Methylosarcina fibrata AML-C10: one gene and its partner. The protein of the gene in region 2 interacts with the protein of the main gene of each other region in a pairwise test. Links are inferred from orthologs where the notes say so. Each region holds a gene or a part of one and is shown on either strand. Other genes may lie near its edges. The genes, in order: dnaE and dnaQ.

What was found.
Region 1: the proteins of dnaQ (region 2) and dnaE interact in binary tests that used the Escherichia coli proteins (3 or more experiments, as listed by UniProt). The link is inferred for Methylosarcina fibrata AML-C10 from one-to-one orthologs.

Annotation. Positions count from the first base shown.
Region 1 is NZ_KB889965.1:2,673,627-2,689,576, forward strand. The notes cover bases 11,963-15,950. They hold dnaE (DNA polymerase III subunit alpha), read right to left. Parts: upstream 15,646-15,950; coding sequence 12,163-15,645; downstream 11,963-12,162. Other genes in these bases: A3OW_RS0112665 (PilZ domain-containing protein), read left to right, coding at 11,963-12,063; A3OW_RS0112675 (inorganic pyrophosphatase), read right to left, coding at 15,698-15,950. Outside these bases: site-specific tyrosine recombinase XerD, read right to left, coding at 1-316; A3OW_RS0112625 (methylated-DNA--[protein]-cysteine S-methyltransferase), read right to left, coding at 313-810; A3OW_RS0112630 (hypothetical protein), read left to right, coding at 1,372-3,930; A3OW_RS0112635 (GMC family oxidoreductase), read left to right, coding at 4,200-6,074; icd (NADP-dependent isocitrate dehydrogenase), read right to left, coding at 6,186-7,484; A3OW_RS0112645 (acylphosphatase), read right to left, coding at 7,757-8,035; rlmKL (bifunctional 23S rRNA (guanine(2069)-N(7))-methyltransferase RlmK/23S rRNA (guanine(2445)-N(2))-methyltransferase RlmL), read right to left, coding at 8,020-10,233; A3OW_RS0112655 (FKBP-type peptidyl-prolyl cis-trans isomerase), read right to left, coding at 10,488-10,967; A3OW_RS0112660 (hypothetical protein), read left to right, coding at 11,050-11,298; more of A3OW_RS0112665, read left to right, coding at 11,431-11,962. UniProt on the Escherichia coli protein: DNA polymerase III is a complex, multichain enzyme responsible for most of the replicative synthesis in bacteria. This DNA polymerase also exhibits 3' to 5' exonuclease activity. The alpha chain is the DNA polymerase catalytic subunit.
Region 2 is NZ_KB889965.1:139,403-154,285, reverse strand. Bases 5,912-8,832 are described here. They hold dnaQ (DNA polymerase III subunit epsilon), read right to left. Parts: upstream 7,775-8,832; coding sequence 7,049-7,774; downstream 5,912-7,048. Other genes in these bases: A3OW_RS0100670 (NAD(P)/FAD-dependent oxidoreductase), read right to left, coding at 8,433-8,832; A3OW_RS0100675 (YcxB family protein), read right to left, coding at 7,831-8,361; waaA (lipid IV(A) 3-deoxy-D-manno-octulosonic acid transferase), read right to left, coding at 5,912-6,982. Outside these bases: A3OW_RS0100715 (cytochrome b6), read right to left, coding at 1-1,375; A3OW_RS0100710 (putative bifunctional diguanylate cyclase/phosphodiesterase), read right to left, coding at 1,607-3,883; A3OW_RS0100705 (hypothetical protein), read right to left, coding at 3,864-4,220; A3OW_RS0100700 (MarR family winged helix-turn-helix transcriptional regulator), read right to left, coding at 4,472-5,029; A3OW_RS0100695 (YybH family protein), read left to right, coding at 4,985-5,386; more of waaA, read right to left, coding at 5,720-5,911; more of A3OW_RS0100670, read right to left, coding at 8,833-9,740; A3OW_RS26155 (DUF6600 domain-containing protein), read right to left, coding at 9,920-11,593; sbcB (exodeoxyribonuclease I), read right to left, coding at 11,811-13,292; A3OW_RS0100655 (CBS domain-containing protein), read right to left, coding at 13,317-13,712; (Na+)-NQR maturation NqrM, read right to left, coding at 13,799-13,978; A3OW_RS28385 (DUF2845 domain-containing protein), read right to left, coding at 14,201-14,620; nqrF (NADH:ubiquinone reductase (Na(+)-transporting) subunit F), read right to left, coding at 14,805-14,883. UniProt on the Escherichia coli protein: DNA polymerase III is a complex, multichain enzyme responsible for most of the replicative synthesis in bacteria. The epsilon subunit contain the editing function and is a proofreading 3'-5' exonuclease.

The DNA of each region.
Region 1 (15,950 bases), 2.5 Mb from region 2 along the record:
AAGGCCTTCCCAAACGGGGCGATTCAATCAAAGCGGTAGGATCGGCGCCGATAGCGTTTTCCCGGATATAGTATCCGTAAAAACGCCTGAGACTGGACAAAATGCGGGCCGTGGAACGGTTGCCGATGCCTTCGTCGAAGCGACTGGCCAGAAATTCCGAAATCCGGCTGCCGTCAACTTCCAGCATCGGCTTTTTTCCCAGCCATTTGGCGAATATTCTCAAATCGCTGCCGTACGCGGAAAGAGTGTTCTCACTCAAGCCTTGTTCGACCCAAAGCGCATCGAGAAACTGTTCAATCAGACTTTCCGCATTCATACTTTGCCGGACGCTTCAAACTGGAGCAATTTGATTTTGATGGCCATAGAATCACCCATCGTTTGACCGGAATAACCGCCCAGGCCATCCCGCGCCACCACCCGATGGCACGGCACGATCAGAGGGTACGGATTATCGCGGCAGGCGTTTCCGACCGCCCGCGCCGCCGAATCAATCTTTTGCGCCAAAGCCGAATAACTGATCGTCGAGCCAAAAGGAATACGGCACAGCTCAGTCCAGACTTTGTTCCGGTAGGCGCTGCCTTGCCTTAATAACTTAACCGGAACAACCGCCTCGGCATCGGCCCAGAATCGATCCAATTCCTTTTGCAACGGATGCTCGTCAAGCTGCGCGTTTTTCTCGTCAGGTTCCCAGTCAATGCCGACAATGACTTCTCCCCGCAACGAAAACGCCAAAGTCGAGATAGGGGTTTTTATCCTGACAACTTGCTCGGGGCCTTCGGCTTTTTCAACCCATTGAATGGCAAACGACATAATTTATAATCCGATCGGAAAACTCAATAACTAAACGACAGATTATAACGCGAGGCCTTTCCTGGAATCTAAACTCTTCAAAAACGCATCGCTCTTCCGAAAACTCATTCCGGACGACATTCGGGAAAAGAGTCAGGCTTGAATTTTCTCTCGGCGCGTGATTATCAGAACTAGGATCCGAATCGCATTCGGCCGTACGAAACTGTACCCGCGCCACTTTACCCTGTTTGATTTTGATTAGTGCGGCCGGTCCTCGCTGAACTCGTAGCCAAATATAAAAAATTAAGTTAAATAAATAATATTTCTTGAATTTTGATCTATTCTTATAGATTGTCCAACCGGGTTTCGGCACTCATGGGTTTTGTTCATTGCTTCCTTGCGGTTTTATCAAAAAGCAACGAAGAACCTGCGGCACGGGTCGTTTCCTGATTTTGCCCATTAGATCTCAGGCTTGAATGAAATTAAGCCGGCGCTTCATTTCGGGAGGTAAACACGACACACATATTAACGAATGATCCACGTCACACCAGCAAATGATTCTAAAACCAAGGGGTGCAAAGAATGAAAATAAAAATATCAGCCATCTCTCTTGCTCTAATGGGAGCAGGATTCATCGGACTCTCCGGTTACAGCAGTAGCAGTTGGGCCCTTTTCAACAAAAATCCCTGCAATTTGGGCAAGGCCGGCAAAGTTCTGGACGAAGCCAAATGCGCCGGAAGAACCGCCGAGAGCATCAAAGGCGCGGATGAAGACTATTTCCGGGACATGGATAACGGCGTTACCAAGGATCCCGCCAAAGTCGCCGCCGCACTGGCGCCGTTCGTTCCCGGCATTACTCCCGAGCAGGCCGTCAGGCACGCGGCCATCGGACGCAACAACTGGATCGTATGGACCGCCGGCAACGACCGCTTCTGGGATCATTTGGGCTATCAAAGCCGCGGCAATCTGGATTTTCTGAAAACGATTTCCAACCATCCCAGCCTCAAATTCAGCCGCAGCAATCGCTGGAACTATCTGGGGCTGGTCAACGAACCCTGTTTCAAAAAACCCACCGAAGCCCGAAAAGACCGCTACGGCCTATGGCTGGACGTCCGCTCTCCGGACTGTCCTGCGGACCCGTTTGAAAATGAAGAAAAATACCCCGGCGTGAAAATCGGCGCCCGCGGCAAAAACATTCCGGTCGGCTCCTATTACGGCTACGCGACCGGTATCGTCGGCGTGCGCCTGTTTCCCAACCCCGATTTCGACGAAAAAGCACAAAAGCGCTGGGATCCGGAACGCTATTACACCGACCCCAGCTATTACAACGATGAAAAACTGGTCCGCCCCTACCGCGTCGGCATGTCCTGTGGTTTCTGCCACGTCGGTCCGAACCCGACCAATCCGCCCGCCGATCCGGAAAATCCGAAATGGGAGAATCTGAACTCCAATCCCGGAGCGCAGTATTTCTGGATCAACCGCATCTTTACCTGGGACGCGGACCCCACCAGCTTTCCGTATCAACTCTTCACCACCTCGCGCCCCGGCGCTCTCGATACCTCCCTCGTATCGAGCGATTACATCAATAATCCACGGACGATGAACGCGGTTTACAGCCTCGCGGCCCGGTTGCAGAATGCGCAAAAGTTCGGCATGGAAAAACTGGGCGGCGGCAGTTTGAACAACAAACAATTGAACGATTACGTTCCCGCCAACTCGCCCTTGACCCAATTCTTCAAGGCGCCCGATACGGTATTCACCCCGCGCGTGTTGAAAGACGGCGCCGATTCGGTCGGCGCGCTCGGCGCATTGAACCGGGTCTTCATCAACATCGGCCTGTTCAGCGAAGAATGGCTGCTCCATTTCAATCCCTTGATCGGCGGCAAGCCCATTACGCCGATCCCGATCAAAACCTCTCGCCAAAACTCGGTCTACTGGCAAGCCAATGAAATGCAAACTCCGGATCTGGCGTTGTTTTTCCTCGCGACCGCTCAGCCCGATCTGCTGAAAAACGCACCCGGCGGCGACAAACACCTGACGACCGAAGCCACCGTGCTGACCCGCGGCAAGGAAGTGTTCGGCGAACGCTGCGCGCGCTGCCATTCCAGCAAATTGCCGGAAAAGGCTTACAGCTTTTTCCCGAACGGCGGCGTCGGCAAGGATTACCTGAAATACTGGGGCAATTACTGGCGCTGGACGCAAACCGACGAGTTTAAAAAGGCAATGGACGAAATCGTCAAAAAAGACGACTTCCTGAAAGACAATTTCCTGTCCACCGATCTTCGGGTGCCGGTCACGCTGCTCGAAACCAACGCTTGCAGCCCGTTGGCGACCAATGCGATCGAAGGCAACATCTGGAACGACTTTTCGTCCCAGTCCTATAAAAATCTGCCGTCGGTCGGAAAATTCACCGTGCACGACCCCTTTACCGGCAAGCCCAGTGAATTCGACATGCCCGGCGGCGGCCGCGGTTTCACCCGTCCTGCTTCGCTGATCAGCCTGTGGTCGACCGCACCGTTCCTGCTCAACAACGCCGTCGGCGAGTTCAACCCGAGCCCCGCCGTCGAGGACCGGATGCAGTCGTTCAACAACTCGATCGAACAAATGCTGTGGCCGGAAAAACGCAAAGGCAATATCCAGTATCAGACCGCCAACGGCAAAATGCTGCCGGGCTGGGTCGACAAAACGTTCGAAACCAGCTATCTGAGAGTGCCGTCCGGCTATCTGCCCAAACTGCTCAATGAACTCATTGACCGGATCGAAGGGGGCAAATTCGCCGGCGAAATGGGTCTGGAACTCGGTCCGATTCCCAAAGGCACGCCGGTCAACCTGTTGACCAACATCGATCTGGACAAGCGGGACGGCATTATCGATCGCGTCAAGCACGACCTTCAGTTGCTGAAGCTGTTCAAACAAATCAAGAAGGACTTGAAGGCGTTACCCAAGAATGCCACCGACGAGCAAGCCGTGCAAGTCTTTAAAAACCTGATCGATCCTTTGATCAAGAACAGCAAATGTCCGGACTACATCGTCAACCGAGGCCATTATTTCGGCACCGATTACTTCGTTGAAGCCGATAAGGAACCGGGTCTGAGCGATGCCGACAAGAAAGCCTTGATCGAATTCCTGAAGACTCTGTAGAAAACGTTCGGGATTGGGGAGAAGATTTATCTCACGGTAGTTTTCTCCCCGACCTCGAAATACCCATTCAAGGTGCCTTTAACCTTCACAATTTTCTCCGCAAGAAAGTTCGTATTGAGCAAATTCAATTGAACTTTCCACCTCTGACGGTCGAATTTTTTTAGGAAAAAAGTTTTGCGTTTCAGGCATCCGTTCCGATAACAAAACGGAAGCGTTCTTTCGACGACCCTTCCGATGACTCACCCGATTCGAGCTTGGAGACAAGAAAAATGACAAATTCTAACAATGCGGAATACGAGTATATTGTAGTAGGCTCAGGGGCCGGCGGCGGTACCGTCGCCGCGCGCCTGGCCGAACGCGGCAAAAAAGTGCTGGTCCTGGAAGCCGGCGGCGACCCGAAGCAACTTCAGGGCGACAATCTCGCCTTCCCCGGCGAAAAACGGCTGCCCGACGATTACGATGTTCCCGTTTTTCATCCGTTTTCGACCGAAAACGAGGCGATGCGCTGGGATTTTTTCGTACGCCATTATGAAACCGAATCGATTCAGGCCCAGGATCCTAAATACACTCCCGCCGAGAAAGGCGTGCTGTACCCGCGCGCCGGCTGCCTCGGCGGCTGCACCGCGCACAACGCGATGATCACGGTCTATCCGCACAACGCCGACTGGGACGAAGTGGCCGACATCACCGGCGACGCATCCTGGAAAGCCGACAACATGCGCAAATATTTCGAATTGATGGAAAATTGCGAACACCGTCCGAAACTTCGCAAGCTGGCGACCTGGCTCGGCATCAATCCGTCGCGCCACGGCTTCAAAGGCTGGTTTCAGACCGAAGCCGCGCTACCGCTCGAAGCGTTGGCAAAGGACAAAAAACTGGTCTTGGCGATCCTCGATTCCGCGGTCAAAGCCGCCGGCAAATTGCCAAGCTTTTTTGACCGGCTTAAATGGCAAATCCAGGGGCTGGCCGATCCGAACGATTGGCGCTTAGTCAAGGATAACGCCATAGGTCTGCATTATCCGCCACTTGCAACCACGAAAGGTAAACGTCACAGCACTCGCGAACGCCTGCTCGAAGTGCAGCAGAAACATCCGGGCAATTTGACGATCGAACTGGATGCCCTGGTCACCCGGGTCATCCTGGACGACAATAACCGCGCCGTCGGCGTCGAATACCTGAAAGGAGCAAAGCTCTACAAGGCGCACGCGAATCCGAGCAACAAACCCGGCGAACTGCGCGAAGCCTATGCCGCGAAGGAAGTGATCCTGTCCGGCGGCGCCTACAATACGCCGCAACTATTGATGCTGTCCGGCATAGGCCCGAAAGAAGAACTGCAAAAGCACGGCATTGCGGTCAAGCATCACCTGCCCGGCATCGGCGCCAACCTGCAGGACCGCTACGAAGTCGGCGTCACAAACAGAATGAACCAGGATTGGGAGGTTTTGAAAGGCGCCAAGTATTCGCCCGGCGACCCCGAGTATAACGACTGGCTAAACGGCAAAGGCGTCTATACGACCAACGGCGCGGTACTGGCGGTGATCAAGCGTTCCGTCGAAGAACGACCGTTGCCCGACCTGTTTTGCTTTGCCCTGCTTGGCAACTTCAGAGGTTATTTCCCGGGTTATTCGAAACTGATCAAAGACAACCTGAACTACCTGACCTGGGCCGTGCTAAAAGCGCACACGGTCAATCGCGCCGGCGAAGTCAGACTGGTCTCCGCCGATCCGCGCGACCGCCCCTATATCAACTTCCGTTATTTCGAAGAAGGCACCGATACTACAGGCCAGGATCTTGATTCGGTCGTCGAAGGCATCAAGTTCGTGCGCAGCATTGCCAAGCCGCTGTTCGACCAAGGCATCCTGGCCGAAGAAGTCGCACCCGGCAAAAGCGTGCAAACCGATGAACAACTGCGCGATTTCGTCCGCTACAACGCCTGGGGGCACCATGCCTCCTGCACCTGTCCGATCGGCGCCGACAACGATCCGATGGCGGTGCTGGACAGCCAGTTCCGGGTCCGCGGCATCCAGGGGCTGCGCGTCGTCGATGCGTCGGTATTTCCGAGAATCCCCGGCTTCTTCATCGTCTCGTCGATCTATATGATCGGCGAAAAAGCGGCCGACGTCATTTTAAACGCCTCCGCTTAAGCGCAATCTGCAAGCTCCGCTCCGTCTGTCGTCCGATCGAGGCATGAGCCGGACGACAGGCGGACAGCGAACCGCACCTGCCGGTCCTCCCGGCAGGCAACCGCCCTCCGGTTACAGATTATCGATCAGTACGTCGGCAAATTCGCTGCATTTCACTTCGGTCGCATTCTCCATCAGCCGGGCAAAATCGTAGGTGACCTTCTTGCCGGCAATGGCCGCATCCATTGCGCGAATCAGGGCATCGGCCGCTTCGGTCCAGCCCATGTAGCGAAGCATCATCTCGCCGGAAAGAATCAACGAACCCGGATTGACTTTGTCCAGATCCGCGTATTTGGGCGCCGTTCCGTGCGTCGCTTCGAAAACGGCGGTGCCGGTCGAATAATTGATGTTGCCTCCGGGGGCGATGCCGATGCCGCCGACCTGCGCGGCCAACGCATCGGAGAGATAATCGCCGTTCAAATTGAGCGTGGCGATCACGTCGAAGTCGTCGGGCCGAGTCAGTACCTGCTGCAGAGTGATGTCGGCAATCCCGTCTTTCATTAAAATGCGGCCCTGCGCCAGCGCTTCCGCCTGCTCCTTGTTGGCCGCGGCTTCGCCCGAAGCGGCTTTGGTTCTTTCCCAGCGGCTCCACGGATAGACCTGTTCCGCGTACTCCCGTTCGGCCAGGGCGTAGGCCCAGTTTCTGAACGCGCCTTCGGTGAATTTCATGATGTTGCCCTTATGGACCAGAGTGACGCTTTTGCGCCGATTGGCCAGGGCAAAATCGATCGCGGCCCGGACCAAACGCTCGGTTCCTTCCCGCGAAACCGGCTTGATGCCGATGCCGGCGGTTTCGGGAAAACGGATTTTGGCGTATTGCGCGGGAAAATGCTCGCGCAGCAATTGCAGGAAGCGCCGATTGTCCTCGCTGCCTTGTTCAAACTCGATACCGGCATAGATGTCTTCGGTGTTTTCCCGGAAAATGACCATGTCGACGGCCTCGGGCCGCTTGACCGGCGATGGCACGCCTTGAAACCATCGAACTGGCCGCAGGCAGACGTACAAGTCGAGTACTTGCCGCAAGGTCACGTTCAGCGAGCGAATGCCGCCGCCCACCGGCGTAGTCAAAGGACCTTTGATCGAAACCAGATAATCCCGGCAGGCATCGACCGTCGCATCCGGCAGCCAGGTATTGAACAGGCGGTTCGACTTTTCTCCGGCATAGATTTCCAGCCAATGGATTTTTCTCCGGCCGGAATAACTGCGGGCGACCGCGGCATCGAGAACCCGCACCGTGGCGCGCCAGATATCGGGCCCGGTGCCGTCGCCTTCAATATAAGGAATGATGGGATTGTCCGGCACGTTCAATTGGCCGTTCTGCATGGTGATGGCGCTGCCGTCAGGCGGCGGGACAAGGGTAAAACCGTTCATGACAACTCCAGGATGAAAATTGAACAAGCGGTCTCGGCGGCTCGATGGGGCATGGAGCGGCCGAAAAATCTCCAAAAGACTGCCGCATCATAACAAATGACGGTGGCGTTGTCTTCAGCCTAACTCGAACAATGTAATGAAAAGGCCAAGCAACTCGGGCCACTCCGGTAAGAAACCGGGCTCCGGCTGAACTGCGGAAGGAAAGACCAGCCGGGTTTTTAAAACCTGACAGGTCTGCTACGGCACAGGCCGTACACGCAAACCGAAAGGCTCTAGTCCCTGAGGATTTCGAAAGACGTCAACGGTTCTCCGGGTTCGAGCTCTACGACGTCGATACGGTCGACTCGTGCCGTAACCGGGCCCTTGCGGCACCAATGGATGAACTTCTCGATCACCAGATTTTCAGCTTCGGCAATGATTTCCACCCGTCCGTCCGGAAGGTTTCTGACACTGCCGTTCACGGCGAAATGTTTCGCCTTGTTTTGGGTAAAAAGCCGGAAATAAACCCCTTGCACCCGGCCTGAAACCTGTATTTTTACTTTACGCAACATGCCTGTATCCTCCAGCAATAATGTATTTTCGGATTGCGAGAAAAATCTTCGGGAATGGTCGAAGCCGTGATATCTTCGATTTTGAGGCCGGCCAATGCTTCGTGATCGAGTTTAAACCGCCGGAAATTGGTGGAAAAATACAAGATCCCTCCCGGCGCCAACAGGGCGGCCGCGTGCCGGATTAACGGAACGTGATCGCGTTGGACGTCGAATATCTCTTCCATTTTCTTGGAATTGGAAAAGGTCGGAGGGTCGAGAAAAATCAGGTCGTATTGCCTTTTCAGCGGACGGCCGGCTTCCTGCGTCAGCCATTCCGGACAATTGGCCTGGATGAATTCGTGATCGCCGTGAAGATCGTTCAAGGCCAGGTTTTTTTTAGCCCATTGAAGATAGGTATTGGACATGTCCACCGTCGTGGTTGCCAGAGCGCCGCCCTTCGCCGCATGAACCGTGGCGCTGCCGGTATAGGCGAACAGGTTTAAAAAGCGTTTGCCTTGCGCCTGTTGCTGAATCAGGGCCCGAATCGGGCGATGATCGAGAAACAGCCCGGTATCCAGGTAGTCCTGGAAATTGACCCACAATTTGCAGCCGCCTTCCTCGACCACATGAAACAGTCCCGAATCGCCCTGCTTTTCATACTGCTCGGTGTTTTTTTGTTTACGCCGTATTTTCAGGAAAACATGATCCGGAGGCAGATCGAGCACCCTCGGAATTTCGGCCAGCACGCCGGCCAGACGTTGATCGGCCTTGCTTTGATCGATGCTTTTCGGAGGCTCGTACTCCTGCACGTTGACCCAGACGTCTTCGCCGCGGTAAATGTCGACGGCGACGGCGTATTCCGGCAAATCCGCATCGTAAGCGCGGTAGCAACTGACCTGATTCTGCCGGGCCCATTTCGACAGTCTTTTCAGGTTCTTTTCGAGCCGGTTGGCGAACATTTCGGCGCGGGCACTGCCGTGGCCGGAAGCGCTCGAGCCGCCTTCCTTCGCCTGCTCGATCCGTTCATCCCGGCTTTTGGCCTTGGGAATAAAAAATGCGCTTTCCTCGATGTCCATCCGCAACAGCTTGCATTCCAGAGCGCCGTTGAACAGGGTTAGCGGTTTTTTCGAACGGATTCCCAAACGAAAACCCAGCTCGGGGTCGGTAATGATGATGCCGGCCTTCCAGCCTGTAAACCGCTGTTTCAAGGTTTCGCCGAATGTTTTATAGAGCGCCGGAATTTCCTTGTCATCGCCCAGGCGCTCTCCGTACGGCGGATTGCAGATGAGAAGGCCGGGATTCCAGCCGGCCGCCGGCGCCGCTTCTTCGATGTCGCGCCGTTCGACATGGATTTTGTTGTTCAGACCGGCCCGGTCGATGTGCCTTAATGCGGCATTGAGCGCTTGCCGACTCCGGTCGAAGCCGACGATGACGGGCAGTTTTTCCAGTCCGGCTGTTTTGCGCAGTTCCGCTTCATGCCGTAGGCTCTGCCAACAGTCGGCGGCGTGTTTCTTCCAGCCGAAAAATCCGAAATAATCGCGTAACAGTCCGGGCGCATAATCGGCGGCCATCATGGCGCCTTCGACGAGCAGGGTTCCGGAACCGCACATCGGATCGATCAGGGTGCCCCTCCTTTCGGCAATGGCGGGCCAGCCGCTTTTCAACAGCATTGCCGCCGCCAGGTTTTCCTTGATCGGCGCTGTGACGTTCATCTCCCGATAGCCTCGGCGATGCAGGCTTTCACCCGACAAATCGAGACTCAATTGCGCCTCCTCGCCCTGCAAATAGACATTGATGCGGATGCTCGGCCGTTCGGTGTCAATGCCGGGGCGTTTGTGAAATTTGGCCCGCATTTGATCGACGACCGCATCCTTGACCCGCAAAGCGCCGAAATGCGTGTTATTGATAGCCGGCGCGTCTTTGGCGCTGAACGAAACGGCAAAGCTGTCCTCCGGTCTCATGTGTTCAAACCAGTTGATCTTTTTTACGCCGTAATAGAGATCGTCCTGAGTTTTTACCTCAAACGAACTTAGCACCAGAAAAACCCGATTGGCGATCCTGGACCACAAACAAACGCGGTAAGCCGTTTCCAGATCTCCGTCGAAAGCAACGCCGGCCAGGGTCGGCTTGAGTTTTTCTATGCCGAGAGACTGGAGCTCTTCGGCAAGAATGGTTTCCATACCTTTGGGCGTGGTGGCAAAAAGAGGATAAGAAGGCATAAGGAAAGGCTAAAAGGCGTCGGATGGATTGAAATGATCGGCTACGCCCGCAGTATAGGAAAATTTATCGATGTCCGGTAGTCCGGGCAGCGCTGTTTGCTTGTCATTGTCGGGCAGCGAAGCCCGCCCTCTATCCGCACAAAAGAAACAAGACAACGACGGCGGAACCGCTATTCCGCCACTGAAAACGAAAACAGACTGCGGGCTTCCGGATCACGGGGACATGAGCGGAGCCCGCATTTTATTACGGTAATTTAATTAATCTTGATTAATTCAACATCGAAAATCAATGTTTCATTAGGACCGATCGGCCCGGCGCCGTGAGCGCCATAGGCCAGTTCGGATGGAATGAAAAAACGAAATTGGTCACCTTCCTTCATCAACTGAACGCCTTCGGTCCAGCCTTTGATGACCTGATTCAACGGAAAGGTGGCGGGTACGCCGCGGCCGTAGGAACTGTCAAATTCCTTGCCGTCGATCGTAGTGCCTTTGTAATGTACGGTCACGTTGTCGGTTGCCGTAGGAGACGTCTTGCCGTTTCCTTTCTTGATGACTTCGTATTGTAAGCCGCTGGCGGTAGTGATGACGTTTGCTTTTTGGGCATTTTGCGCCAGAAAGGCTTTGCCCTGAGCTTTGCTTTCTTCCGGCGTAGTCGCGTTCGCCAGCGACCAGATGGTTAATCCAATTAGAACTGCGGAGACAAATGAACTGATTTGGATATGAATTTTTCTCACGGTTTCTCCTCGCGTCGATTTTAAAATTAGGGTGTATCAAAAAATCCTGTTTTATCCGGCCTACATTATGACATGTAATAAATTGGAAATTAAAGCCTTGATTCCGGATAACGCCCTATTAAAGACCGATTTCTGCCGTTTGAATTGTGCGAAAAAACTGAAAAAAATCAGCCGCCGCAGCCAATGGACAGCCTTTCACAAAATAGAAGACGAGCGGGGTCATCAAAGAAGTCGTCTTTGCCTTTCTCTTTGTTATTTTCCTCGAGCCTGCGCCAATCTCCGCTTTGCCGATGAAACCGGAGAGCGGTTACTCACCGCAGAAAATTTATGAAACAGTCAATTTCTTGCTGGTCACTTAATTCCATAGCCATAACCTGAATTCGCCAGCTATAATTTTTACAATTAAAAAGTATTATATCCGCCAGTAATAACCGATAAGAAAACGAAAGGCGAGGAGAGTCGGATGAACTCAAAAATACAGCGATCGCATCGTAAAAACCTGGAATTGCACGGTTTGATTTATTTCGGCGGACAGGAACAAAACATCATCGTCAAAAATCTGTCGATCACCGGATTACTGGCCGAATTACGGAATAATCCGGAGAGCCCTGCAACAACGATCGATGCCATATTCGACGTCCTGAAAGGCTCCACTTTAGTGGACCTGTTCCTTCCCGAAATGAACCTGACGGGAGAAGCCGAAATCATCCGGGTGGACATGCTAAAAGACAGCCTTCTGATTGCCATGGAATTCAAGACGCTGTCCTTTGAAAACGATCATTCTCTTTATTCGAGAAAAGAATACAGAAAAAGAATGCAGGGCTCGGGAAGGATTTTACTGAACGGACAATACCACGAATTCAATATGGTCAACGTGTCGTTTCTCGGTTTGATGATTCAATTGAACAAAAGAATAGACGTCGAAGAAAATACGATCACGGTATTCAGTTTCAAACCGCTCGAATTGAGCGGCGACGTCCGGATCATCTGGCTTGAGCATCTGCCGAACGACGAAACGCTGATGGGTTTACAGTTTCTCGACATCGAAAGTACCGTCATCAAGGGCCTACCCCGCTTTACCAGGCAAACGCTTTAGCTTTATCCGGCAGTCCGCCGAGACCCGCCCCGCATTTCGTGCCCGGCCGCTTGATTGCCTTTCTCGATCAGGCATTTTCCAAGCGCTGTTCCGGTGGTTTTACCGGTATTTAACATCCACCGCTTGCGTTCCAAGCAGGCGCTTTAACCGCAGAATCAGTTCATCGGTGGCTCGAACGCGCCACTCGTCGCCCAGCCGTACCAGCGCCTGAGCCTGTGCCGATCGGTAATCGATCAGAATGGGGCAGCCGCCGCCTTTGAACGGAATCAGTTCGGGAGTCAACTTGCGGACGATGGAATCGCCGTTGTCGGCGGCGTTCCAGGTCAATTGCAGACCTCTCGCGAAGGCGTCCCGGGCCTCTTCGATACTGTAAAGCTTCTCCGCGGTGAGCCGCAGGGATCCGGTAAAATCGTCCACCGTCAGCGAACCTTCGCTCACCAAAAGCGTATCGCGCGACAGCAAATTCCGGTATTTTTCGTAGACGTCGCTATAGACCGCCAGTTCGAGCCGGCCCGACCGGTCGTCGATGACGGCAAAGCCCATGGTTTTGCCGCTCTTGCTTTGCCGCGTGCGGATATCGATGACCAGCCCGGCCACGCGCGCTTCCATCTTTCCTTTCGAACGCTCCACCTCGCCCTGAAGCGCGGCGATCTTGCCGTGAGTAAACTGTTTGATTTCCTGCTCGTACTGATCGATCGGATGCCCGGTCAAAAACAGGCCGAGCGTCAATTTTTCCGCGGCCAGACGTTCATTGTCCGACCAGGGCGCCACGGCATTGGCATAAGCTTTCTCGTCCGCCTCGCCGGCGCTGGATACCGCCAGCCCGAACAAATCGTTTTGCCCGGTTTGCACCACCTTTTCATGCTGTTCGGCCACTTTTAACGCGGTCGCCAGCTCGGCCAGATGGGCGGCCCGGTTGGCATCGAATTGATCAAAGGCTCCGGCCCGGCACAGCGCTTCCAGCACCCTTCGGTTGACCTTGCGCAGATCGACCCGCTTGCACAGGTCGTACAGGCCGGAAAAAGGGCCGTTTTTTTCCCGTTCCTCGAGCATGTCCTCGATCGCGGCCTGGCCCACGCCCTTGATCGCGCCGAGGCCGTAAACGATGCGGTGGTTCCGGTCGACGGTGAACCGGTAGTCGGACACGTTGACGTCGGGCGGACAGATCGCCAGCTTCATCTGCCGGCATTCTTCGATCAACACCACGACCTTGTCGGTATTGTCCATGTCCGAGGACAAGACGGCGGCCATGAACGCGGCGGGATAATGCGCCTTCAGCCAGGCGGTCTGATAAGCGACCAGCGCGTAGGCGGCCGAGTGCGATTTATTGAAACCGTAGCCGGCGAATTTTTCCATCAGATCGAAAATATAAGTGGCAATGCCTTCGTCGATCCCGTTGGCGACCGCGCCTTGCGTGAAGATCTCCCGCTGCTTGGCCATTTCTTCCGGCTTTTTCTTGCCCATCGCGCGCCGGAGCATGTCGGCTCCGCCGAGCGTATACTGCGCCATTTCCCGGGCGATCTGCATCACCTGCTCCTGATAGAGAATAACGCCGTTGGTCGGTTTCAGAATAGGGATCAGCAGCGGATGGGCGTATTCGGCCTTGGCGCCGTGCTTGACGTTGATGTAGTCGTCGACCATGCCCGATTCCAAAGGTCCCGGACGAAACAGCGCCACCAGCGCGATGATGTCGTCGAAGCAGTCAGGCTTGAGTTTTTTGATCAACTCTTTCATGCCGCGCGATTCCAGCTGAAAAACCGCCGTCGTCTGGGCGTTTTTCAACAGTTCGTAAGAGGCGGGGTCGTCCCGCGGAATCGTGCTGATATCGATCGGCGGTTTGCCTTCTTCCCGGTTTTTTTGATTGATCGTCTGCAGCGCCCAGTCGATGATCGTCAACGTGCGCAGACCCAGAAAGTCGAACTTGACCAGGCCGACGGCCTCGACATCGTCCTTGTCGAACTGGGTCACCAGATTGCCCCCGCCCTGCTCGCAATACAGCGGCGTAAAGTCGGTCAATTTGGTCGGAGAAATAACGACTCCGCCGGCGTGCTTGCCCGCGTTCCGGGCCATACCTTCGAGCGAACGGGCCATGTCGATCAGGCTTTTGACTTCCTCTTCGGTATCGTAGAGCTGCTTCAGCTCGGGGCTGTCCTTGAGCGCCTTTTCCAGGGTCATGCCGATCTCGAACGGAATCAGCTTGGCCAGCCGGTCAACGAAGCCGTAGGAAAAGCCCAGTACCCGGCCGACATCCCGGATGACCGCCTTGGCCGCCATCGAGCCGTAGGTGATGATCTGAGCGACATGATCGCGGCCGTAATGCTCGGCCACATAATCGATCACCTCGTCGCGCCGATCCATGCAGAAATCGACGTCGAAGTCCGGCATCGATATCCGCTCCGGATTCAAAAAGCGCTCGAACAACAGGTCGAATTCGATCGGATCGAGGTCGGTGATTTTAAGCGCGTACGCCACCAGAGACCCCGCGCCCGAGCCGCGTCCGGGGCCGACCGGGATCTGATGGTTCTTGGCCCACTGAATGAAGTCGGCAACGATCATGAAATAGCCGGGAAAACCCATCTGGGTAATCACTTGCAATTCGGTCTCCAGGCGCTCGTCATAAACGCGCCGGTTCTCCTCGTCGCTGCTTTTGCCGCAAGGCGGATGATGCTGCAGGCGCTCTTCCAGCCCTTTTCTGGAAGCCTCGGCCATGACCTCGCCCAAGGTCATTCCGGCAGGCACCGGATAGTCCGGCAGAAAATTCTTGCCGAGGGTCAGCTCCAGATTGCAGCGCGCGGCAATCTCGACCGAGTTTTCCAGAGCCTCCGGAATATCGGCGAACAACGCCGCCATTTCCTCGCTGCTGCGCAGATACTGCTGATCGGTATAATCCTTCGGCCGGCGGGTGTCGTCCAGCACCCGGCCCTGATTGATGCAGACCCGGACCTCGTGCGCGGCAAAATCGTCCTGCTTGAGAAAGCGCACGTCGTTGGTGGCGACGACCGGCAGATCCGCGGCCAGAGCCAGATCGAGCGCGGCGGCGATGTAATGCTCTTCTCCGGGCTTGCCGACCCGCTGCAGCTCCAGATAGAAACTATCCGGGAACAGCGCGCGCCATTGCTCGGCCAGACGCATCGCGGCGTCCTTGTTCTCGGCCAAAAGAGCTCTGCCGATGTCGCCGTGCATCGCGCCCGACAAGGCAATCAAGCCGTCGCGATTGGCAACCAGCCAGTCGTGTTTGAGCATCGGCACGCCCTGATGCTGGCCTTCCTGGTAGGCTTTCGAGATCAATTCGGTCAGCGTGACATAACCTCGTCGGTTTTTGGCCAGCAAGGTCAGACGAGTGGGATTGGCGGGCTCCTCCGGATTGAAAATCAATACGTCCGAGCCGGCGATCGGCTTGATGCCTTGCGCCATCGCCGCGCGGTAAAATTTGACCAGAGCAAACAGATTGACGTGATCGGTGATCGCCGCCGCAGGCATCGCCAGTTCGGCCAGCCGTTTCATCAGCGGCTTGATTTTAACGATGCCGTCGACCAGCGAAAATTCGGTATGGAGCCTCAGATGAACGAATTTCGGCTGCATAAGCTTTACGAACTGCTGAAAGGAGGAAAAGAACGGCCGCTCTTCGGCACCATCATAAATCCGACAAGCCGTTAAAAAGGCTCATGTAATCCTGCATCGAACGGATGATGACCTCATGCGCTTCGGCCCGCCCATACACATCGGTTATTTCGCAGGTGGGTTTCTCGCCAGGCAGATTTTTATAGGTCAAAAAATAGTGCATCAGCCGATTGATGTAGGAAGTCGGACAGTCCGACACGTCGGTCCATTGCCGGTAAAACTCGTCCCCTTTCATTACCGCAATAATCTTGTCGTCGGCTTCGCCG
Region 2 (14,883 bases):
ACATGAAGGCCACCAGATCTTCTTTCTCTTGCTTGCTGAGACGGGTGCCCAGGACCAGATTGAAAAATTCGACCGTGTCTTCCAGCGTCAGGAGACGCCCGTCGTGCAGATAGGGCGGTGAATCTTTAATCCCGCGCAACGGAAAGGTTTTGATCGGGCCGTCGGCGGCGGCAAACCGGCCGTTGATCAGGCGCGGCTTATAGAAGCGCTCGGTGCGCAGATTGTGCATCAGATTATCGGTATAGTACGGCGGAGCGTGACAGACCGAACACTGGCCCTTGCCGAAGAAGACGTCCTGTCCGCGCAACTCGGCCTCGGTGGCTTTGGCGGGATCGAGCCTGCCCAGAACGTTGAGCTTGGGAGCCGGCGGAAAGTCCATCAGTTCCTGGAACTCGGCCATGAAATGCACCTGGCTGCCCCGCTCCAGAACGTTGACGCCTTTTTTCGTCGCAATCACCGGATCGCCGTCGAAATAGGCCGCGCGCTGTTCGAATTCGGTGAAATCCTCGATGCTTCTGAGGGCGCGCTGCGAGCCGAACAAGCGCTGGATATGTACGCCCCGAAGGCTCGGCGTATCGAGGCGATGCCGGAACTCCTGCGGCCGGATGTCGCCGACCAGATGGGTGGCGGCGTTGGTGTGGCCGTTGACGTGGCAATCGAAGCACGACACGCCCCGGCTCGGTGCCTCGCTGCGCCGGTCTTCGGTCAGATTGAACTGCTGCTGTGGAAATGCCGTCAGCAGGAGCCGAAGCCCTTCCAGTTGCTTGGGATTCAAAATGCCGTTGAACAGCTCGTAATAATTCATGATGGTCACGAGCTTTCCCTGCGAAACGTCGCCGAGATCCGGACGGGTCGTCAGAAAAATGGGCGGCGGAAACTCCGGCAGCAAGTGATCGGGAAGGTCGAAGTCAATGTCGAAACGCGTCAGGTCGCGGCCTTCCTGTTTCTTGATTTCCTTGATGTGAAATTCCGGAAAGATCATGCCGCCTTCGAAGTGCTTCGGATGCGGCAAAGGGAAAAAACCTTTGGGCCAGAGATCCTGAGTCTTGATCTCTTCGTCCGTCATCCCGGAAAGTTTTTCCCAGGTCATTCCGTCCGGCAGCTTGACCCGAACGCCTTGCTGGATCGGTTTTCCCCGTGCCATGGCAACGTCCTGCGCCGCCCGATTGCTCATATCGTAGCGTTCTTCGAGCAATGCCTTCTGCTTCTGCATCAATTCGGGCTTCTTTGCCTTCATGCGGTCGAGGGTCGTGCCGAATTCTTCCTTAATCACCACCGGGAGGTAACTGGAAGGAAGCTCTTTCGCCGCGGCCGTTGCGCTCAAACCGAAAAATGCCATCCCTGCCATCAACATACCAAGTAAAGGCTCTTTCATTGCCTTGCCTCCTATCGGTCAGATATTTGACGGACTATTATTTGATAGATAAGCCTTGTTTTTTTTAGTTCAGTCCTCTTGAACGGCTTTCATCGGGAATTTCCAAACACCGCCGTCCGTCTGGCAAGGTTTGGCCGGCCGGCTTATTTTTACGGATCGGTTAATGCAAAAGGCGGTTCTCGTCGCCGAAAACCGATAGGACAGGCAGAAAAATATACAACCCGAGGGCTATTATGGCGCGCATCCTTTCCGCAACAAAACGGCAACTTCTTCCGCCGGCAGCGGCTTGCTGAAATAATATCCTTGAACGTAGTCACAGCGCAGCTCGCGTAAAAACTCCAATTGTTCCCGGCTCTCCACGCCTTCTGCGACCACTTCGAGTTTAAGTTGCTGCGCCATTAAAGTAATTGCGGAAACAATCGCCTTATCGCTGGAGTCGACGGTAATGTCGCGAACGAACGATTTATCGATTTTCAGGGCATCGATAGGAAAACGCTTAAGATAGCTGAGCGACGAATAGCCGGTGCCAAAATCATCCAGGGACAAACGCACGCCTCTGCTTTTCAAGGAATTCAGAATCTCCAGAGCGGTATCGACGTGCTGCATCAGCGTTCCTTCCGTAATCTCCAATTCAAGCAGACCGGGCGGTAAACCGGTTTCTTCCAAAGCATTCAATACGGCGTCCAGTAACGGAGGCCGGTGATAGTGTTGATAATGCGTCTGGCAGAACTGGCGGCTCGACAGATTGACCGCCAGCCGCAGCGAATAGCCGCTTTGCTGCCAGTATCTCACTTGCGCGCAAGCCGTATTCAACACCCAGACACCGATCGGCACAATAAAGCCGGTTTCTTCCGCTATCGGAATAAAATCGTTCGGAGACACTTCACCCAACTCGGGGTTGAACCAGCGGAGCAACGCTTCCACGCCGATAATCAGTCCTGTTTTAATATCTATTTGGGGCTGATAGTGGAGCGTAAACTCGTTTTTTTCCAATGCTTGCCGCAAATGTTTTTCAAGCTTTATATAACTCTGCGCAGACAGAGTCAGGTCCTGAGTGTGGAATTGATAATTGCTTTTCCCCAATTTTTTGGCGTGATACATGGCGCTATCGGCATCCGCCAACAGAGCTTCGATGTTTCTGGAGGTGTTGGGATAAATGCTGATTCCGATGCTGACGCTGACAAATACTCGATGCTGCTGAATTTCCAAAGGCTGTTTCAGCGACTCCAGAATTTTACTGGCCACCTTGGCGGCGTCCTGAGTTTCGGAAATGGCGGGCAGCATCACGACAAACTCATCACCGCCCAGGCGAGCGACGGTATCTTCCTCGCGTATCGAATGCGATATCCGGTGCGCAACTTTTTTCAGAAGAATATCGCCGAGCGCGTGGCCGATACTGTCGTTGACCAGTTTGAAATTGTCCATGTCAATAAACAGGATGCCGACCATGTCTCCGCTCCGTTGCGCATGAGCAACCGCCTGTTCGATTCGATCATTGAGCAAGGCTCTGTTCGGAAGTCCGGTCAGAAAGTCGAAATGAGCCATGTAATGCAGGCGTTTTCTAGCCCGTTTGACTTCCGCCATTTCATGGGCATTATCCAATACCAGCGACAGGGAATTCGAAAAACTTAAAGCCAGCTCTTCGTCGCCGTGACTGAAGGATTCGCCTCCTTTCTTGTCGCATAAATAGATGCGCCCGTACACTTTGCCGTTATGGGAAATGGGCACCGCAAGGAATGATTTCATGGGCGGATGGTTGGGAGGAAAACCGACGCTGCGCGGGTCTTTCGAAATATTTTCGATTCTCAAGGACACGTTGTCCTGTATCACGACGCCCAGCAAGCCTTTCCCTTCCGGAAAACGGCCGATGTCCTGCACCTGCCTTTCACTGAGGCCGGTATGGATAAAATGCTTGAGCTGACCCGATTCAGCGAGTATGCCGATGGCGCCGTAACGCGCTTCGAGCAGCTTGGCCAGCGCTTCTATGCCGGATTGCAGCACGTCTTTCTGGACTGAAGTATGCGCCAGCACACTCAGCAGATTGCGTGAAGCGTCATGCAATTCTTCCAGTTTTTTCGCCCAGCCTACGATCAGTTCATGTTCACTGGCCAGTTGATCTTTTAGCCTTCGGGTTTCCTGCAATAAAAGCTGTTCCCGTTTCAGCAATTTTTCCAGCATGCTCTGGCGAGTCACCACGCCGATGTAGTGTTGCTCATCGAGTACGGGAACGGCGTCCAGCCCCAGTTGATCCATGATTTTTAAGGCATTGTGCACGTCAATGCTCGGCGCAATGGACATCGACTCCCTATGTTCGACAAGATCTGCGAAAATCCAGTCGGGATGTTGAACGATATCGCGTTCGGTCGCCAGACCGCAGAAAATCCCGTTGTCTGTCGATTCCCGGAATACCGCGAAGAAAGTTCTGGCTTCTCCGGGGCGCGGTCGATCTTCTTCCAGCACGCGCGAGACGCCGGCACAAAGACAGTCTTTAACGGTCAATGGCTTCACTAGCAATCCCCGCGGACAAAAAAACGTTGATGTCGACTTCCGCCTGCAGGACTTCATCCGAGCCCATCAGAGGTTTCAATTGAGTGATGACAAAATCGACCAGCCTTTCTCTGGAAACGCGCCGCAATATACTCTGGCGCACCAGGACGTCCGAAATGATTTCGTCCTCGAGCTCGATATGTTCAAAAGGCGTTTTGATCAGCAGTTCTATGGCCCTGCGCATCGCTATGCATCCGATCGGCGCGTCTTTGCCCAAGACCAGCATGTCTTTTAACGGCGGTATGGCGTATTCACTGATCCGGGCAGAAATATGAAATTTTTTTTCGCTGGTGGTCATGTCAACAAGAGCCCTACTGAATTATTATTATTTTTCAATGAAAGGATGAGCCGTTCAGGCTTTCCCGACAAGCATAGCCAATTTTATGCCGGCTGACTCCGAGTAAATACGGCACTCCAGTGTCCCTTCCGTTTTTAATCGATTATCCGGGTTATTCTAACTTAATCATTCCGTAAATAACGATGCAATTCTTGAGCTGTTTTTCCCGGTAAAACCACGTGGACCGGGCTTTCGGGTTTCTCCTTCGATTTTTAATCGTCCGCCAGCAAGCGCATGACCTCCCGCCAGGCAGCCTCCTTTTCGTTACCCACTTGGCGAAATACGCGCGCAAAGCGTTCTCGCTGATCCCCCGACAAAAGATCTTCCATCCGCGCCCCGTCTCCAGTAAGGCGTAAGCGTTTAATGCGCCGATCCTTGGTATCCGGCGCCGATTCAATCAACCCTTGTTTCAGCAATTGCCGTAAAGGAGCATTTAACGATTGTTTGCTGACATTCAAAATTGCCAGAAGGTCATTGACGCCGAGTCCGGGATTCCGGCCGACAAAATACAGAATGCGGTGATGGACACGGCAAAGCCCGTGCTCCGCCAGCATGGCATCCGGTCTGGCAACTACGGCGCGGAATGCAAAATGCAGAGCCTCCAATGCATCGTTGAGTTCCTGCTCTCTTTCCGATGAAAGATCAATTAGGTCAATCATATTGACATTATGGCGTAAAACTTTCAAAATGGATACGTCAATAACATTGACCTTATTGGAGCAGTCATGGCGATCATTTATCGAGATTTTGCTGTCGAGTTTGCCCGGCACTGGATTGCTGCCTGGAACCGGCACGACCTGGACGAGGTATTGAGCCACTACGCAGACGACATTACGCTTTTCTCTCCCTGCATTATCTCCATCGCCGAAGAGCCGAGCGGGATTCTCTGCGGAAAAGAGGAAATACGCGCCTACTGGAGAAAAGGCCTGGCGCTTGTTCCCGATTTGCATTTCGAGCTGCACGACGTGTTGACGGGCGTCAACTGTCTTACGATATATTATCAAGGGCACGCAGGCAGGGTCGCCGAAACGTTTCGGCTGGACGAATCCGGCAAAGTCACGGAAGCGTATGCCTGCTATACGGTGCCGCCCGGCTTTGAAGCAAATTCCTGCAACTCATGCGATTGATCATCCGGACTCTGCGCCATGCCAACCGCATTGACTTCGATGATCTGCTTGGCAAAGCCCGGCTCCGGGCGTTCGTTTCAAACGCCACCGAGGGAGGTTGAAACAGGTTCTTCGAGTCGGATTGGTGCCGGCAAGGCTAGGCCGGCCACTCCGGCCGTACGTTTGCTTCTGGTCTAGAAGTAATAAAAGGGAGAATGAATTCGCCCCTACCCCGGTAATCCGGGCAGACAAACTGAAAATAGTTTAGCTTACGGCTTCCGGTTAAGACGGCTGCGAGGCCGGCAATGAATTGGAGCAAGCCTAAAAACGGCATTAAAAAGTGTTGCGGTTTCTTCAAATGCTCCGGTAAAGCTCATCGCAGATCCGATCGATGGCGCCCCGGTTGTCGTTGAGGAAGTGTCTGCTTTTGGCGACCAGCGCGTCACGTTCTTCGGGATGGGTGTAAAGTTTCAGGACGGCTTTGGCAATCTCTTCTTCATTCAGGCATTGAACGGCGGCCCCGCGCTCCAGAACTTTGCCGGCAATTTCCCGGAAATTGGCCATGTAGGGTCCGAACATCACCGGCACGCCGACCGCCGCCGCCTCCAGGATGTTGTGGCCGCCTACCGGCACCATGCTGCCCCCGACGAAGGCGATATCGGCGGAGGCATAGAACATTTTGAGCTCTCCCATCGTATCGGCGAGATACACGTCGGTGGCGGCGCTGCACGCCATTCTCGAAGTCCGGGTGACTGCATGCAGCCGATTTTGTTCGCACAGTTTTCCGACTTCCGGAAACCGCTCCGGATGCCTCGGCACGATGACCATCAACAATTCGGGAATCCGCTGTTTCAGTTTTTTGTAGATCGGAAAAAACACCGTTTCTTCGTCCTTGTGCGTACTGGCGAGGAGCCAGACAAAGCGGCCTTTGAACCAATGCTCCTTCAGTTTAAAACCCGCCACCAGAGTCTCTTCGGGAATGTCGACGTCGAACTTCATGTTGCCCAGGGTTTTGACGGATTCTTCGGCGGCGCCTATGTCGAGAAAACGGCGGGCATCCTCACCGGTTTGGGCGGCGATCAGTCTGACTTCGGCCAATGCGGGCCGGATCAAGGCGGGAATTTTCCGGTAGCCGAGCGCCGATTTTTCCGACAGCCGGGCATTGATGATGTATAAGGGAACCTTGTGTTCTCCGCAGGAGGCAAACAAGTTCGGCCAGATCTCGGTTTCCATGATCACCGCCAGTTTCGGTTTAAAACGGCGCATGAAACGCCGGAGGACAAAGGGAACGTCATAAGGCAGATAGACGTGCGCGACGGTATCCTTCATCATAGCTTGCACCCGGGCGGATCCGGTGGGGGTCGTCGTCGTAACCAGTATCGGTGCTTCCGGCCGCCGTTGTTGCAGCCGTCTCAACAACGGAAACAAAGCTTCGGCCTCGCCGACCGAAACGGCGTGAAACCAGAGAACGCCCTGATCGGCTGGGTTTCCGCCGTAAAATCCGAAACGTTCGGGCCATCTTCGGCGATAAGCCGGGGCCTTAAGGCTGCGCCACAGCAAACGCAGCAAAATGAAAGGGATCAGCAGATAAAAGAAGGCCGAATACAGCGTTCTCATGAAGACTTCGCAATCATTGACTGAGGAATGAAGATGGAGGCGATCCAGGTTAAAACGGCCGGCTTGCTATTGATTCCAGAGACAGACGCCGCTCGCTTTCTCAATGGCCGCCAGCCGCTGCCGGTGCGCTTCGGATTCTTCCTCGCTGCAGCGGATGATTTTCGTGAGAGGCCGGTCGGACGGCAGGCGCACCAAGGCTTCGGCCGTTTTCTCGCCGGCGGCGGTGCCCAGGTCTTCGTCCAGCAGGGAAAACTGGCCGCCGGTCATCAAGAGATAAACGTCGGCCAGAATTTCGGCGTCCAGTAAAGCGCCGTGCAATTCCCGGTGGCTGTTGTCGACGCCGTAGCGTTTGCACAACGCGTCCAGACTGTTTCTCTGGCCCGGATGCTTCTGCCTGGCGTAGGTCAGAGTATCGAAAACGTCGCAATATTCGGCCACGGTGCCTTTCGGTTCCGGAAGCAGGGAAAATTCGTGGTTGATAAAACCGACGTCGAACGGCGCGTTGTGAATGACGAGTTCCGAGTCGCGAATGAACTCGATCAAATCTTCGGCCACGTCCTGAAACCTGGGCTTGTCTTCCAGAAACTGGTTGGTGATGCCGTGGACTTCTATCGCGCCGTCGTCGATCAAACGATCGGGGTTGATATAGACATGGAACCGGTTGCCGGTCAGCCGGCGGTTGACCAGTTCCACGCAGCCGATTTCGATGATTCGGTGGCCTTCCTGAGGATTCAGACCGGTGGTTTCGGTATCCAGAACGACCAGGCGTTGCTTGACGGTTCGCTGTTGCACTGACTAAAACTTCCTGAAATTTGAATCTTGGAGCTATCTTGATAATCCGACAGAACTTATGCGTAGCGCTCGATCATTTTTTCCGCCTGTTCGGCGAATTTTTCGAGATCGCCTTTTTTAACCCGGTCGACCGGTATCACCAGCGCCATATCCAGCGTGATGAAGATGTAGACGTAGCGTTTGCCGTACTCGACCCGAACCAGCTCGGACCAGAGCATTTTATTTTTGCCGCTGGGCGATTTTTCCAATAAAAAAGTCGGATTGGCCGGATCGATCGTCAACGTGTACATTCCGAACATATTCTTTTTTTCGAGCTGCGTGTATTTGCCCAGCACTTGACGGCGCAGATCGTACAGGATGATTTTCGGAGACAGCCAGGCCCAAAGCACGGCGATTGCGACAATATAGGCGGTCGACGTTTTGTCGCCGTAATAATACAGATAAAAAGCGCCGATGAGCAGCATGATGGCCGGCAGGATCCACCGGTTTCTCCGGATGTTGTCCTGTATGTCCTTCGACTTCAGGAACTGCGCTTCGTTAAAATTTACCAAATCTTCTTCAAGGAACTCGTATTCAATTTCTAGCATGTCGGTTTTCTGGTTGAGATTCAATAGGCAAGACGGGAGGATCGGGATGCGTTCCCTTGCCGTGTGCTGTTTTAGTGTAATTTAATGGTGGCGTGGGCGCTGCGTCGGAACACGTTGGACAGAGTCAGCATCGCCGTGCGGAAATAGCCGTGAACCGCCACCTGATGCATCTTATACAAGGACAGATACACGACCCTGGCGATAAATCCGCCGATCGTGATCGTTCCCATCAGATTGCCCATCAGATTGCCGACCGTCGTGTATTGCCCCAAAGACACCAGCGAGCCGTAATCGCGATAGACGTATTTTACCGGCGGTTTGCCTTTCAGCCGATGGATCAGGGATTTGTATAAAGTGGACGCCTGCTGATGCGCAGCCTGGGCCCTGGGCGGAACATTGCCTTTATGCCCCTGCCAGACGCAAGCCGCGCAATCGCCCATCGCAAAGATGTCGTCGTCGGCGGTTTTCAGCGTTTCATCGACGACCAACTGATTGATGTGATTGGTTTCCAGTCCGTCCAGTTGCTTCATCCAGTCCGGCGCCTTGATGCCCGCGGCCCAGACTTTCAGATCGGCGGGTATGACTTCGCCGTCGTGAGTCGTCACCGAGTCCTTGGTGACTTCCGTGACTCGCCGGCCCAGTTTGAGATCGATGCCCAGCTTGACGAGCTGCTGTTGCGTGGCATTCGCCAGCCGGGGAGGCAACGCCGGCAACAGTTGCGTGGCCGCCTCGATGATGGTCAGTTTGACTTTGTTCGATTCCTGAAGCCCATAGACGGCCAATAGATTGGATACTTCGTGCAACTGGGCGGACAACTCCACCCCCGTCGCGCCGGCGCCGATAATGACGATGGACAGAGGCTTGCCGCTGGCACTGTCCTTGCCCGCATAATTTTTGATGTAGGTTTCGACCAGTTGCTTCTGAAACCGGAAAGCCTGAGTGGTGGTGTCCAGAAACATGCAATGCTCGGCCACGCCTTTGATATTGAAGGTATTGCTGACGCTGCCGACCGCCATGACCAGCGTATCGTAGTTGAGGGTGGCCTTGGGAATCAGTTCTTCCCCGCTGTCGTTGTAAGTCGGGCTGACGTAAATCTCCTTTTTGCTCCGGTTCAATCCTTCCATTCTGCCCAGCCTGAAGCGGAAATTGTTTCGGTAAGCCTGGGACAGATATTCGACCTGTTCCGATTCGTCGAGGGTTCCCGCAGCCACTTCATGCAGCAAAGGTTTCCATATGTGAGTCGAAGTCGCGTCGAGCAATACGATTTCGGCCTTTCCTTTTTTCCCCAGGGTCCGCCCCAATTTGGTCGCCAGCTCCAATCCCGACGCTCCGCCTCCGACGATTACTATCTTGTGTTTCTCGCTTTTCGCCTCAGCCATAGTCATCCTCTATAACAGATATTTTTTCAAATAGTATCACATTATAGCGAATCGGCTCTCGCACCGTGGTTTTTGTTGCCGGGTTCGAGTCAGAGCGGTTTTGCAACCGGCCTGACGATAAAGAAGATCTCGAAGACCGGTTAAATGGCGGTGTCGAACGAACCGAAGCGATCCGGCCTTTATCTGGATCGCTGGCCCCGGCTCAAACTTCGGCCGCTTCGGATTCTTCCGCCCTGTTCCGGCGGCATTTGCCCATCGGTCGACTGCGGCATGGACGGTTGCTCCATGATCGGCTGCTCGATCATCTCCCTTTGGGGGCGCAATCTTTCCGCATCCGGCGCCTTTTCCGGCTGTTGCGAATCCATCGGCGGTTGGCGGTATAACTGTTCCTGCTGACGATTGATCTCTTCCCTCTGACGGGCGGCATCTCTGGCCCGCTCTTGCTCCATCTGCCGCTGTAATTCGCTTTGCTGTTGACGATCGAGTTGTTCCTGACGACGGACGGCTTCTTCCATGCGCCTTTGCTCTTCCTGCTGTTGCCGTTCCAGTTCCTGTTGCTGGCGTGTGGAAGTTTCCGTTTGCCGGCGGATGGATTCCCTCCGCAGACGTTCCTGTTCATCCTGCCGTTGCCGCTCCAGATCGAATTGCCGGCGGCGCTCTTCTTCCTGCCGGCTTGCGGCTTCCCGTTGCAGGCGCTCTTCTTCGGCCCGCTGCTGCCTTTCCAGTTCCTGTTGCTGACGTTCCAGCTCAAGGTCCCGATCGGTCGCTCTTTCCTGTGGTTGATTTATGCTGCGTCCTGGTCTCAAAGGTAAATTACCCTCTGGTTCGGGAACAGTCCAGAGCGGCACCGCCGGCTGCGGTATTACGGGCGGAACTGTTGCCGGCTCTTGAGGCTCGGCATAATCCAACGGAACGGGCCTGCCGCTCAAACGGCCGGGCACCCGGGGCGAGGCCTCGCGTTCCGGCCCACTGCGCTCGGTTGGTCCCGGAGGATAAGTAGCAAGCCGCTCGGAGAGTTGTCTGGCCTGTTGTTCCTGCTGCCGGACGACGTCGGGAGTGGGTTTGACGTCGATCGGCCGGTAAATGACCGGACTCCGGCTCGCTCTGCCGCGGCGGTCTTCCTTTTTCCATTCGGAATCCGTCATGACTTTGGGGGCTTCCGGTTTGATCCGGCTTCCGATGGCCCGTTCAATACGATGCACAGGGATGCCCTGGTTGATGATCCGGTCGTTGACCACCGTCAGGTTACCGGTCGGCTGAGTCGAATTGAGCAATTCCGGATTGCGGTCCGGCGCGATCAGGCGATGGGGTTTATGACGGCGCGGAAAATCCCGTTCACGAACAAACACCCAGGCATCCCAATGCACGTAGCGTCCGTAATCGAAATAAAAAGTCGAATAAGTGGCGTACGGATTCCAGAGATAATCGGGCGGCATGGGCGCCCACGAAAGATAGTCGCCGCCATACCGCCAGAATACCCAGGCGGGAGCCCACAGCGTTCCGGGCACCCAGATCCATCCGTACCAGTCGTCCCAAACCCAGCGTCCGTAATGAAAAGGCGCCCAGCCCCATACCCAGTCGGATACCCATAGCCAGCCATAAGTGACGGTATAGGACCAATAGCCGTCGGTATAGGGCCGCCAGTCCCTCGGCACATGCCGGGGATACCATACTCTTCCGTAAGTCCGGTGGTGAACCCAATTGCCGTAAGGGGCCAGCGCATCGTGGAACACGTCCGCTGCCTCGTCCCGGAAAGGATAGGCCTGAGCCGGCGGTACCGGTAACAGACAAATCAGCAGAATCACCGGTAACAATATTCTGGCCGGCAATCCTGAAGAATATTTAGCGTTCATGGAGACCTGCTCACAAGTATCGGGAAGTTTAAAGCGATTATTCGGATAGAAATCATATCAATCGAAACCTTAATGCAGTCTGAACATTGGTAGGCCTCATTTTTAGACTCTTCCGGTTATGGATGATTTCCTGGAACTGTCCAACCGAATCCGGGTTCCGGACAACGTGGGCACTCTTTACAAAGCCCATAAGATTGTCCGCCTCGGCGCCAAGCTCTCAGGTCGTCTGCTCATCGCAGTAAGAAAGTTCCGCTTCGTCCAGGCCCAACCAACGCATTTTCTCCAGTCCGTAGCTTTTCAAAGACCGGATCATTTCCTTATCGGCCTGCCCTTCGCTGTCAAGCTCCCGCAGCCGTCTGAAGTAATCGCGGAAAGTAATGCTCGCGCCGGGTTCCCGACCGGTCAGACGGCGCAGGCAAAAACCTTTCCATTGGGCGCTTTCTTCGCCAGTGAGAGAGTCGGGGTAGTTGCGCGCCCGATAGCGAAACAGCATTTCGGGCAGGCGGGAATCGGTGAACCGGAATTGCATTTTGGCCAGACGGTCGGGCGGCAACGTGCGTATGAAGGCCATGGTTTTCTTGTCGGCATCGCAAAAAAATCCGCCGCTGTAGATCGACAGATCGGGATCGGAGTCTAACGGAAAATCGCTTTTCCCGGTAAATACGACCGTTAGTTTTTCGGACAATCCCGTAGCCGATTTTATTTTGTCGAGATGAACGAAACACGTGCCCAAATCCAGCTCAAGGCGCTCCGCATCGGCGGGCCGAATGACCGAAAGCGGCGCCAGCACAGGGCATTTATTAACGTGTACCGTTTTCAACGGGATTCGGGCAATGCCTTCCGGCAAATCCTGGCTTGCCGTAAAAAGCCGCCGGCGTATTTCTTCCGGAGACAGTTCCAGCAGGGGTTCGGGATCGACCGACAAATCGTAGACGAGAATGCCGTTGCCGTTTACCGGATGAGAACAAAGAGGCACTACCAGAGCCAGGCAGGATTTCGCGGCCGGGTATCTGCCGGAGACATGAACCAGCGGTTCGAAACGGCCCGGTTTCAACAAGCCGAGCGCTGCGTTCTTGAGGCGGTTTTGCCAGAGGAACCGGAAGAGCCTGGGCTGAGCCTGGCTCAACAGTTTGGCAAAAGCAATGGTCGCATACACGTCGGAGAGCGCGTCGTGCGCGGACTGATGGGCAATGCCGTTGGCGACCGTCAATTGGTCGAGGCGGAAACTGGGAACGCCCTGTTCATTAGTGGGCCACTCAATGCCGTCGGGGCGCAGCGCCCTGGCGGCCCGGACTACATCGATCAAATCCCAGCGGGAATTACCGTTTTGCCATTCTCGGGCATAGGGATCATAAAAATTTCGATAAAGGCAATTGCGAGTCAGTTCGTCATCAAAGCGCAGCGTGTTGTAACCCAGCGTACAGGTATTGGCCTGGGCGATTTGTTGATGGATGAGACGGATAAACTCCGCTTCGCAGAGGCCTTTGGCTTCGGCCAGTTGCGGAAGGATGCCGGTGATCAGGCAAGCATCGGGATGAGGAAGCGTGTCTTCCGAGGGTTTGAGGTAAACCACCAGAGGATCGTCAATTTGTTGCAGATTTTCATCGGTGCGCACGCCCGCAAATTGCGCAGGCCGATCGCGCTGCGGATCCGTGCCGAACGTTTCGTAGTCGTGCCAGTACAACTCCTTTTCGGCCATCGACCACTCGGATACGATTAACGCTTAATTAAGTTTGGCCAAGGCTTTGAGCAGATCGGTTCTACTGATGATGCCGACCAGTTCGGTGTCTTCGAATACCGGAAAACTTCTAACCGAAGACTCCTGGAATTTTTTCGCCAGATCGACAATGCTCGTCTCGGGCGTCACCGTGATGATGTCGACGGTCATGTAATCACCCACTTTTCCGCTCATTCCCTGATTGTAAACGCTTTCCAGGAACACATTCATGCCGTCCGTTTCCGAAAACATGCCTTGCAGTTGGCCTCGGTCGTCGACGACCGGGGCACAGGTGATTTTATGGTCCATTAATTTTTTGATGGCATCGAAGACGTTGGTGTCCTTGGTCAGAGTCACCAGTCTTCGGGTCATATAATCCCCTACGGTAATTTTTGTCAGCATAAATTTCCCCTTTATTTATTCTCAACAGGCCCAATTATCGAACGAACAATGCCCCTAGTCAATTCAAGGTATTTTCCAATGCCGATCTAAACAGTCCCTTTGGCTTCCATTTTTTTCCGTTTTTCGCATTTCTCCACGCAAACGCACGCGCCCGAATTCAATCCGCCGCACGAGCCTTTGATTGCACGCCGGCCAAACATAACCCCGATCGCCATGAAAACGACCACCACCAGCATAATTGCAAAAGTCACCAAAAAATAAGTCATTGTATCACCTCACCATTTCAATTCGATCTGAAACGCTGCCGATTCCGATTCGACCGCAATAAAGCCCTTTCTTTCACCAGACAAGCATCCTCGATCGCCGAAATCATTATTCGAATTCATTTTACCGTGTCCATCTGAAGACAGACCACCGCCGCATTAGTTTAATAATATCAAAACAAAATTGCTGTGTTTTCTTGATTCCAACACAAAAATTCAAAAGCATCAGGGACTTCTTTCCAGATTTCTGATTTCGACCAGCCGCCCGTTTTCAAAACGAAGGTACTTGCGGAATCGTTTGGTGCCGAAATTGTACACCCATTCTTCCACTTGTACTTCTTCATAGTCGTGGATGTCGATCGTTCGACGCGGAAAATGGAAGGTGCTGCCGACCAATTTGGTACGGGTGTCGATGGATTCCGGCTCTCCGCAAACCGCATAGACGTCGTTTTTATAATCGCCTATGGAAACCAGTTTACGCCCGCAACGCATCGTGCTGCCGGAAGGCGAACTGGTTACACCGTACGGAGGATTGGTATAACCGAAGGAATAGCTGTTGCCGAGCGATCCCGAACTGCCGAACGAGATCCCGGAACAAGCCAAGAATATGAGCAATATTCCCAGCATTGGATATTTATTGACCATGCCATGACTCCGTTGACAATTGATGGGCTCATCGCATGATGTTTTCAATATTGCTGTCCGCATTGAAAGGGGCGACAAAACCTTATTTTCGATATAAGATCTTGGCAATCGGTAAAAGTTTAAGCTGTATGATAGAAGCCGTTCTCCCTGAGAGAAGTTCTTTTCACAGGGAGAATTGTTCCTTTTAACCGCCGAAATCGTCCAGCATGATGTTTTCCGGCTCGACGCCATTTTCCAGCAGCATGTTGATCACTGCGGCGTTC